3 regions of the Bradyrhizobium sp. MI1.11 genome follow, and region 1 is predicted to be linked to each of the others. Evidence: predicted binding sites of a transcription regulator. Region 1 holds the regulator's gene; each other region holds the start of a gene.
The links. The regulator LexA, encoded in region 1, represses DNA repair genes until DNA is damaged. The targets are predictions, from matches to a motif close to TGTTCNNNNTGTGTTCNG.
Positions count from the first base shown of each region.

Region 2: a site for LexA is predicted at 1,430-1,447, ahead of AC0L30_RS24120 (ATP-dependent helicase). Genes of this name have one in related genera too.
Region 3: a site for LexA is predicted at 1,791-1,808, ahead of AC0L30_RS15355 (ribonuclease T2 family protein). Genes of this name have one in related genera too.

Region 1 is NZ_JBVVPM010000002.1:296,670-299,943, reverse strand. Features, by position in the region: gene AC0L30_RS03320 (hypothetical protein) at 1-73, shown strand, start outside; gene AC0L30_RS03315 (molybdopterin molybdotransferase MoeA) at 332-1,543, shown strand; gene lexA (transcriptional repressor LexA) at 1,719-2,420, shown strand; gene AC0L30_RS03305 (hypothetical protein) at 2,873-3,274, shown strand, end outside.
Region 2 is NZ_JBVVPM010000026.1:1,039-4,312, forward strand. Features, by position in the region: gene AC0L30_RS24105 (FAD-binding oxidoreductase) at 1-597, opposite strand, end outside; gene AC0L30_RS24110 (thioesterase family protein) at 685-1,191, shown strand; gene AC0L30_RS24115 (DUF1328 domain-containing protein) at 1,197-1,370, opposite strand; gene AC0L30_RS24120 (ATP-dependent helicase) at 1,612-3,274, shown strand, end outside.
Region 3 is NZ_JBVVPM010000013.1:66-3,339, forward strand. Features, by position in the region: gene AC0L30_RS15340 (DUF3617 domain-containing protein) at 219-749, opposite strand; gene AC0L30_RS15345 (hypothetical protein) at 794-1,087, opposite strand; gene AC0L30_RS15350 (hypothetical protein) at 1,270-1,734, shown strand; gene AC0L30_RS15355 (ribonuclease T2 family protein) at 1,855-2,547, shown strand; gene AC0L30_RS15360 (23S rRNA (adenine(2030)-N(6))-methyltransferase RlmJ) at 2,600-3,274, shown strand, end outside.

The DNA of each region.
Region 1 (3,274 bases):
GGCCGATCCGCTGCCCGACAAAGACCAGGGAGCCAAGGCGCCCGACGTAACTCCCGGGCAGGCAGGGAGCTGATCGATGCAGCCCGGGGCGCTCGTCGTTCTCGCCTTGCCGTGATTTTCCTTGCCGTGATTTTCGTCGCTTCCATGGCCGCTCTCCTGCCGATTTGTCAGGTTCTTCGCATCATGCCGCGACGCGCTTGATCCTGCCTTCCGGAACAATGTGAAGCGGCGGGATGACTGTGCCCGCTCAGCGGTTTTTGCCTCTGCGCCCGCGCTCGGCTAGAAGACGTGCGGAACATTCGCCCGAACGTGCCGAGCAGGAGTTTTCGCCGTGGCCTTGATGCCGGTTTCCGACGCGCTTGCCGCGGTGCTGGCGGGTGCAGAGCCGCTGCCGGAAGAAATGATTTCCCTCGACGAGGCCCATCATCGCGTGCTCGCGCGTGACCTCGCGGCGCGGCGCACGCAGCCGCCGCAGGCGATGTCGGCGATGGACGGCTACGCGGTGCGCGCGGCCGATGCCGCGACGATCGATTCGGAGCTCACCGTGGTCGGCGAAGTCGCGGCGGGCCGACCGTTCGCCGGGACGATCGGCGCCGGCGAGGCCGTACGGATCTTCACCGGCGGCGTCGTTCCCGGTGGCGCGGACGCCGTCGTGATCCAGGAGGACACGGTCGCCGCCGGCAAGCGGATCATGATCAAGGAAGCCGCGATCGCCGGTCGGCACATCCGCCCCGCCGGCGTCGATTTCCGCGAGGGTGACGTGCTCCTGCGCAAGGGAAGCCGTGTCACCGAGCGCGACCTCGCGCTCGCTGCCGGGATGAATCATCCGCACCTTGTCGTTTTCAGGCGTCCAAAGGTCGCGATTCTCGCCACCGGCGACGAGCTGGTGATGCCAGGCACCACGCCAGGCCACGGCCAGATCGTCTATTCCAACGGCTACGCCCTGCACGCGCTCGCCCGCAGCGAAGGCGCCGAGACGATCGACCTCGGTATTGCCGCCGACACGCTGGAGGCGACCACCGCCGGCATCCGCCGCGCCCGCGAGAGCGGCGCCGACATCCTGATCACGACCGGCGGCGCATCGGTCGGCGACCACGATCTGGTCCAGCAGGCACTGCGGGACGAAGGCATCGCGATGGCGTTCTGGAAGATCGCGATGCGGCCAGGCAAGCCGATGATGCACGGGCGACTCGGCGCAATGGGTGTGATCGGCCTGCCGGGCAATCCCGTGTCGTCCTACGTGTGCGCTTTCCTGTTCATGGTGCCGCTGATTCGCGCCCTGTCGGGCCGTTCAGTGATTCACCATCGCCGCGAACGCGCCGTGCTCGGCCGCGGCGTCGGCGCCAACGACCAGCGCGAGGACTATCTGCGCGCGCATCTGGAGGAGCGTGACGACGGCACACGCGTCGTTCTTCCCGTCAATCATCAGGACTCTTCGCTGCTTGCGAATCTCGCTGCAGCACAGGTACTTCTCGTGCGCGCACCATTCGCGCCGAAGGCCGAAGCCGGCACGGCTTGCGAAGTGTTGCGGCTCCCCGTCTGAGCACCCCGCAACGCGCGTTCCGCGAAGTTTGCTCTGTTCACGGTAAATTAAGCAGTTGCGGAACATGTATCGAACATATAGTGTCCGTTCATGATTTGTTTCGAGCATGTAGCGGCTTATTGCCGAATTCTGCGTCTCGGAATCGGACGACATCAACCGGGGGACTTTGGTCGAGATGTTAACGCGCAAACAATACGAGCTTCTGCGGTTCATCAGTGAACGTCTGAAGGAAAGCGGCGTGCCGCCCTCCTTCGACGAGATGAAGGATGCGCTCGATCTGCGCTCGAAGTCGGGCATCCATCGCCTGATCACGGCGCTCGAGGAGCGTGGCTTCATCCGACGCCTGCCCAACCGCGCCCGTGCGATTGAAGTCATCAAGCTGCCGGAGCTCCAGGCAGCCGCCGGCAGCCGCCGCGGCTTCACCCCCAGCGTCATCGAGGGCAATCTCGGCAAGGTGCGTGCGGGCTCCAGCCTGCCCGCGGACGAGGGCGAACGCCCCGTGGCGGTACCGGTGATGGGCCGCATCGCGGCCGGCACGCCGATCGAGGCGTTGCAGACACGCAGCCACACCATCAGCGTACCGCCCGACATGCTCGGCTCGGGCGAACATTACGCGCTGGAAGTGCGCGGTGATTCCATGGTTGATGCCGGCATCCTTGACGGCGACATGGCGCTGATTCAGCGCAACGAGAGCGCCGATACCGGCGACATCGTGGTGGCGCTGATCGACGACGAGGAAGCGACGCTGAAGCGCTTCCGCCGTCGCGGCGCCTCGATCGCGCTCGAGCCCGCCAACGCTGCCTATGAGGTCCGCATCCTGCCGCCCAATCGGGTGAAGATTCAGGGCAAGCTGATCGGGCTTTACCGGAAGTACTGATACCGGACGTACTTGATACCTGGAGAAGTTGGCGCCTCGCGCGCTTCCGATCGGCATCGCCGGTCAGAGATTGGAGCGGATCATCGTCCGCTCCGGCTGGATAGTCTTTCTGGTTCTGCACAGACTATCCGGCCCCTCCTCCGGCGCTGGCTACTCGCGACGCCCAAGAAGCAGCACCGAAACAGCACCGCTTCGCGGCTCGAGTGTGCGAGGAAACAGCGAGCAGCGATCGAGGTCGTTGCACCAGCCGGCAATATTCGCGCATGCGCCTCCCGAATGCATCGCAACTCTCTTTGTTCCTATTGAATTCGGGAAAGATAATGTGATCGCGGCTTGCGGAAACCAGCCGCAGATTTGCCCACAACCGAGCAGAGCTTTCGTGCTTCAACTCTGATAGAGGCCTGCGCCTCGATAAGAGACGTGGGTTGCTATCCCAGCATGAGGAGCACCCGATGTGTGACTACAGCCTGCATGCCGTCGCGTCGCGCCCCGCCGAAGTCGGCGAGACGATCGTCACGACAAATTTCCGCGGCACCTCGACGCGCGGCTTCGCCTCCGCAGCCGATCCGTCTGTTGCCGTCTGCCTGCTGCCGGGAACGGAGCTCGCCTTCGCAGACGACGTCCGCTACGACAATCGCTGGATCTGGACGCGGACCATCAATTCCCGCGTGGGCAAGTTCGGCAAGATCGATCCGCACGTTCCCGACCGCCATCATGACGCGATCGAATTCCCCGACGGCAAATTTGTGCTGGTGACGCAGCTCGTCGAAGGCCAGCGCGCGACCGTGCTGCAACTGCCTGTGACCCAGTCGGTCATCGAGCGCGAGCACAAGGCGCAGATCATCGCCGACAGG
Region 2 (3,274 bases), on a different contig from region 1:
GGCGGATGATTTCTTCGCGCGCGTGCCGGTCGTGATGATCTCGCCGTCGCCGCGGACCACCTTCAGCGCCAGCACACTGTCGCGCATTGTGCCGTAGCGCACCGCGTTGGTGCCGGAGGCCCGCGTCGAGGCCATGCCGCCGAGGGAAGCGTCCGCGCCGGGGTCGATCGGGAAGAACAGGCCCTGGTCGCGCAGATGCTCGTTGAGCGCCTTGCGGGTGACGCCGGGCTGGATCACGCAGTCGAGGTCCTCGGCATGCACCGCGAGCACCTTGTTCATGTCGCGCAGGTCGATGCAGATTCCGCCGGCGGGTGCGTTGACCTGGCCCTCGAGCGAGGTGCCGGTGCCGAAGGCGATGACGGGCACGCCGTTTGTCGCGCAGATCCGCACCACGTCCTGGATGTCGGCGGTCTCCTGCGCCATCACCACGCCGTCCGGCGGCTGGTTCACGAGCCAGGTGGTGGTGTGGCCGTGCTGCTCGCGGACGGCCTGCGAGGTGATGAGGCGGTTGCCGAACCGTCCGGCAAGCTGCTCCAGCGCGCTCGCGAGGGCTTTCGGCGCCGGCCGCGGCGGATTATTGGTGATGGTCGTACCCACGGACGTTCCTCCCGACGAGACGAACCGTGGCAAAGGACATCTCACCGGTCAAGTCAAGCGACCGGACGCATAGCTGGGGAAGGACACATGCCGGAGACTGCTGCCACAACGATCGAGGGCGCGCCGTTCCGCGCCTCGATCATGCAGATCGAGCCGCAATGGATCGACTACAACGGCCACCTCAACATGGCCTATTACAACGTGATGTTCGACCGCGCGATCGACCAGATGTGGCTGACGCTTGGGATCGGGCCGGGCTATATGAAGGAGCGAGGCGGCTCGACCTTCACTGCCGAGTGCCACGTGCGGTATTTGCGCGAAATCCACTTGGGCGATCCCGTGCAGGTCTCGGTCTGGCTGCTGGAGGCCGACGACAAGCGGCTGCACACATTCCAGGAGCTGCGGCACGCCACCGAGGGCTGGTTGTCGGCGACCTCCGAAAACATGTCGCTTCACATCGACATGGGCTCACGAAAGGTGGCGGCGTTTCCGCCAGACATCCGCGAGCGCATCGCAGCGGTGGTCAAGGCCCACAGTGCCGTACCGCGGCCCGAGGGCATCGGCCGGAACGTGGCGATGCCCTCGAAGCGGTAAGCGCGCTAGACCCTGTTACGGCCGCGGGCCAGACCGACAACGGCCGAGACCAGGAACAGCACGACCGCGATGAAGAAGATGATCTTGGCGATTTCGATCGACGCGCCGGCGAGGCCGCCAAAGCCCAGGATACCGGCGATCAAGGCGATAACCAGAAACGTCACAACCCAGCTAAGCATGGTCCGAACCTCTGTTTCGATGTCTGTCTGCGATCGGCGCGGCTGACGCGCCTCACTTGCAGAACCAATCGCCAACTCGGAACAATGGTTCCGGGCCGCTGGCGCCGGAAATTCGCCTGACCCGCAGGAACAAATTGGCTTTCCGCGCACGTGGAAAACCCCCGTCCGCGGCCCCATATAGGGACCAATCCCTGTTAAGAAGGCTCCCCTTTCACCACCCCGCGGTGCCAACGTGGGGCAAATGATTCGCATGACCGAGCCGAGCAAGATCACGTCCCAGAGCGTCCCCGACCACCAGCCCGCAGCCGGCGGCATCGCCGCGCGTGCGCGGGCCTCGGTGGGCCCGCAATACCTGTCCGGGCTCAATCCGGAGCAGCGCGAGGCTGTGGAGACGCTGGACGGTCCGGTTCTGGTGCTGGCCGGCGCCGGCACCGGCAAGACCCGCGTGCTGACCACGCGCATCGCCCATATCCTGAGCCAGGGCCGCGCCCGCCCCTCCGAGATCCTGTCGGTGACCTTCACCAACAAGGCCGCGCGCGAGATGAAGCATCGGCTCGGCCAGATGCTCGGCCATGCGGTGGAAGGGATGCCGTGGCTCGGCACCTTCCACTCCATCGGCGGACGCATCCTGCGCACCCACGCCGAACTGGCGCAGCTCAAGTCGAACTTCACCGTGCTCGACGTCGACGATCAGGTGCGGCTCTTGAAACAGCTCCTGCAAGCCGACAACATCGACGACAAGCGCTGGCCCGCGCGCATGCTGGCCGGCCTGATCGACGGCTGGAAGAACCGCGGCCTGACGCCGTCGCAGGTGCCGTCGGGCGAAGCCGCCGTCTTCGCCAACGGCAAGGGCGGCAAGCTCTATGCGAGCTACCAGGAGCGGTTGAAGATTTTGAACGCCGCCGATTTCGGCGATCTGCTGCTCGAGGACATCCGCATCTTCCGCGAGCACCCGGATATCCTGCGGCAGTACCAGCAGCGCTTCAAATTCATCCTGGTCGATGAGTATCAAGACACCAACGTCGCGCAGTATTTGTGGCTGCGGTTGTTGTCGCAAGCGCCGACGAAGCCAACCTCGCCCACTGTCATTCCGGGGCGGCTCGAAGAGCCGAACCCGGAATCCGGAGATGAGTCCTCAGCTCGAGATTCCGGGTCTGCGCCTTCGGCGCATCCCGGAATGACGGCTGTCCCTGTAGGCCCCACCAAAAACATCTGCTGCGTCGGCGATGACGACCAGTCGATCTATGGCTGGCGCGGCGCGGAGGTCGACAACATCCTGCGCTTCGACCATGATTTCCCCGGCGCCAAGGTTATCCGCCTCGAGCGCAACTACCGCTCGACCGGCCACATCCTCGCCGCTGCCTCGCACCTGATCGCCCACAACGAGGGGCGGCTCGGCAAGACGCTGCGCACCGAGGACCATGACGGCGAGAAGGTCACGGTGACAGGCTCGTGGGATTCGGAAGAGGAAGCCCGCGGCATCGGCGAGGAGATCGAGCAGATCCAGCGCCAGGGCGACAAGCTCAACGAGATCGCGATCCTGGTGCGGGCGTCCTACCAGATGCGCGAGTTCGAGGATCGCTTCGTCACGCTCGGCCTGCCCTATCGCGTCATCGGCGGCCCGCGCTTCTACGAGCGCGCTGAAGTCCGCGATGCGCTGGCCTATCTGCGCGTCATCAATTCGCCGGCCGACGATCTCGCCTTCGAGCGCATCGTCAACACGCCCAAGCGCGGCCTTGGCGATGCCACCGTGCAGATGCTGCACGATCACGCCCGCAAGCGCCGCATTCCGCTGTTCGAAGCGGCGCGCGCGGTGGTCGAGACCGACGAGCTCAAGCCGAAGGCGCGCGGCTCGTTGCGCGACGTCGTTGCCCAGTTCGACCGCTGGCGGGCCCAGCGCGAGG
Region 3 (3,274 bases), on a different contig from region 1:
CGCCATCGTCATTCCTCCAAGGCTTTGCCTTAGAGAATCACAATTGACGGATTACGCAACAAGCCCCCTGTGGGAGAAGGTGGCGCGAAGCGCCGGATGAGGGGTCTCTCTCCGCGAATTCAAAAGCGAAAAGAGTCACACGCGGAGACAGACCCCTCACCCGTCTCGCCGCTAGGCGGCGAGACACCCTCTCCCGCAAGGGAAAGAGGGGAAGAGCCTTACTTCGGCAATAGCGCTTTCAGCTTGTCCATATCGCGCACATTCATCTTGAAGCCGCCGGGCATCACGATGTCGCCGGGCTTCTGGTCCGGCTTGCAGGCCCCCAGCCATTTCGCTTCGAGCTGCAGGGTCGTGTCGCGGCCTGCTGCGCCGGCGGCGCCGCCTTGCGCGTGCGACGACGTCTTCACTGTATAGGCCGAATTGAAATCGCCGGTGATCTCGGCATGCGAGGTCGTGCTGATGCCGGCGACATTGCATTCGGAATCGCTGACATAGCCGGTCGCGGTCTTCTTGATGTCCTGCTTGGCGCAAATCTGCTTGGCCATCGGGGAGACGTTGTTGTTCATCTCCTTGTCGACGGTCTCGTCGGTGCAGTGCTGCATGGTCATCTCGGGCACCGGCGTGCCGGTCCTGACCATCTTCAATTCCCACAGGCCCGCCTTGCGCACCGGCAGGTCGTCAGCGCGGGCGCTGCCTGCCGACACGACGAGGCAAAGGGCGGAGCCGAGCAAAGCGAGTTTGCGCGTCATGTGGGAAGCTCCCGGCTGAGAGGTAGCGGCGCTGCGAAAGCGCCTCAGTAGAGCGTGCGGATCGGCTGGTCGGCCGCGCCATAAGGCACCCAGCGGCAGGAGAACGAGATGTAGCCGCCCTCATAGGCCTGCATCGCCAGGAATTTGGCGACCTTGCCGTAGCGCGCGCAGTGATCGACCGCGACCTGCCGCGCATCGACCTGGGTTGCCATCGAATAGGCGATGATACCGCCGGTGTCGTTGCCCTTGAACGGAGGCACCGGAAGGAGATCGGCGCGCGCCGACTGGCTCGCCATCATACCCAAGGCAAGTAGGCCCGCGGCCGCAATGATTCGCATTCCCGTCACTCCGATTGGTTGGTGGCAGTTTACGGTGCCGGCGCGGCGGTGGAAAGAACCGAAGACCCCTCTGGTGCAGCATTGCGGTCAACTCGTCGGCAAGTGTTGCCGCGCTGCACTTGACCTCCCCCGGCCTTCGCGGCACCGTCCGACCCTCGCAGATCATGCTGTCTGGATTGCCCATGCGCGCCTCGACCTTCCTGAAATCGCTCCGCTTTGCCGCCGTGCTCGGCCTCCTGTTCGGGGCGCTGTCGCTCGGTGAGGCCAGGGCCGCCAATCCGCTGGAGCTGAATTTCTGGCTGAGCGGGCCGCGCTATGACGGCAACGTCTCCGAATGCGACAGGGCGCTGCCGACGATCGCCAGCCAGTTCTGGGAGAAAGAAAGCTCGTTCTGGAATTCCTCGTTGAAGATCACCGGCTTCTCCGCCGTTCACGAGACCGCGTTCCGGCCCTGGGCGTCCGACAACATCCCGCGCCGCTATTGCACCGGCGAGGCTATGCTCACGGATGGCAAGCTGCGCAAGGTGCATTTCTCGATTGTCGAGGATGGCGGCTTCGCCGGCTACGGCCAGGGCGTCGAATGGTGTGTGGTCGGGCTCGACCGCAACTGGGCCTACAACCCGGCCTGCCGCGCCGCCAAACAATAATTGCAAAAGTTCTGATCCGGAGCGATCAGGCGGCCGAACGACGGTCGTCCGAATTTTGTTCTTGAAATGTTCTTACCGCCTGCTAGGCTCTTCTGCACAGTCTAGTTGAGGGGCGTCGCCATGTTTCATTCCAGATTGCATTTTTTCTCCCGCCTTATGATCTCGCTGACGCTTGCAGCCGGGCTGGCTGCGCTGGCCGGCGGTGCCAAGGCCCAGGACAAGCGGCAGAACACGCCCGGCGAATTCGATTTTTATGTGCTGTCGCTGTCGTGGTCGCCCTCCTTCTGCGAGGAGGCGGCGGAGCGCGGCGGCCGCTCGCAGACCCAGTGCAGCGGACGGCCCTACGCTTTCGTGGTGCATGGTCTGTGGCCGCAATATGAGAACGGTTTTCCGGAATATTGCCAGCGGCCGTCGCCGCGGCTGAACCGCAGCATCGTCTCCTCCATGCTCGATCTGATGCCGGCGCCGGGTCTGATCTTCAACGAATGGGACAAGCACGGCACCTGCTCGGGGCTCGCCGACCGCAGCTATTTCGAAACGATCCGGAAGGCGCGCGCCGCGATCAAGATTCCGGCTGAATATCTCGATCTGTCGCAGGCCAAGACCGTGGCGCCGGCGGAGGTGGAAGAGGCCTTCATCAAGGCCAATCCGGGCCTCAGCAATGCCGCCGTCTCGATCACCTGCAACCGGACGCGGCTATCGGAAGTCCGCATCTGCCTCAGCAAGGACCTGCAATTCCGCGCCTGCGAGGAGATCGACCGCCGCGCCTGCCGCCGCGACCAGGTGGCGATGCCGCCGATCCGGGGTGGGTAGCCCAGGCATCGTGCCTCTTTGCTCAAGCCGCCACGTGGCGTAGTGCTCTTGCATGAATTACCGCCACGCCTTCCATGCCGGCAACTTCGCCGATGTCATCAAGCACATCGTGCTGGCGCGCATCATCACCTATCTCCAGGACAAGCCGGGCGCGTTCCGCGTCATCGACACCCATGCCGGCGCCGGCCTCTACGATCTCGAAAGCGACGAGGCGCGCCGCGGCGGCGAGTGGCTGACGGGCATTGCGCGGCTGATGCAGGCGCGGCTGTCGAACGACGCCATGGCACTGACCAAGCCCTATCTCGACATCGTCCGCGCCTTCAATCCGAAAGGCGAGCTCAAGGCCTATCCGGGCTCGCCGCTGATCGCGCGCGCCCTGATGCGGCCGCAGGATCGCCTCGTCGCCTGCGAACTCGAGCCGAAGGCGCGGAAAGCGCTGATCGGCGTGCTGCGCCATGACGAGCAGGCCCGCGTGGTCGACCTCGACGGCTGGATGGCGTTGCCGGCTTTCGTGCCGCCAAAGGAACGGCGCGGGATCGTCCTGATCGACCCGCCGTTCGAGGCAAAGGACGAGTTCGAAAAGCTCGGCGAGGCCTTCTCGACGGCTTTCGCGAAATGGCCGACCGGTATCTATGTAATCTGGTATCCCGCCAAGAGCCGGCGCGCCACCGACGCGCTGGTGCAATCAGTGGCGCGGCTCGCAGCCGCAGCAAAACCGCCGGGAAAA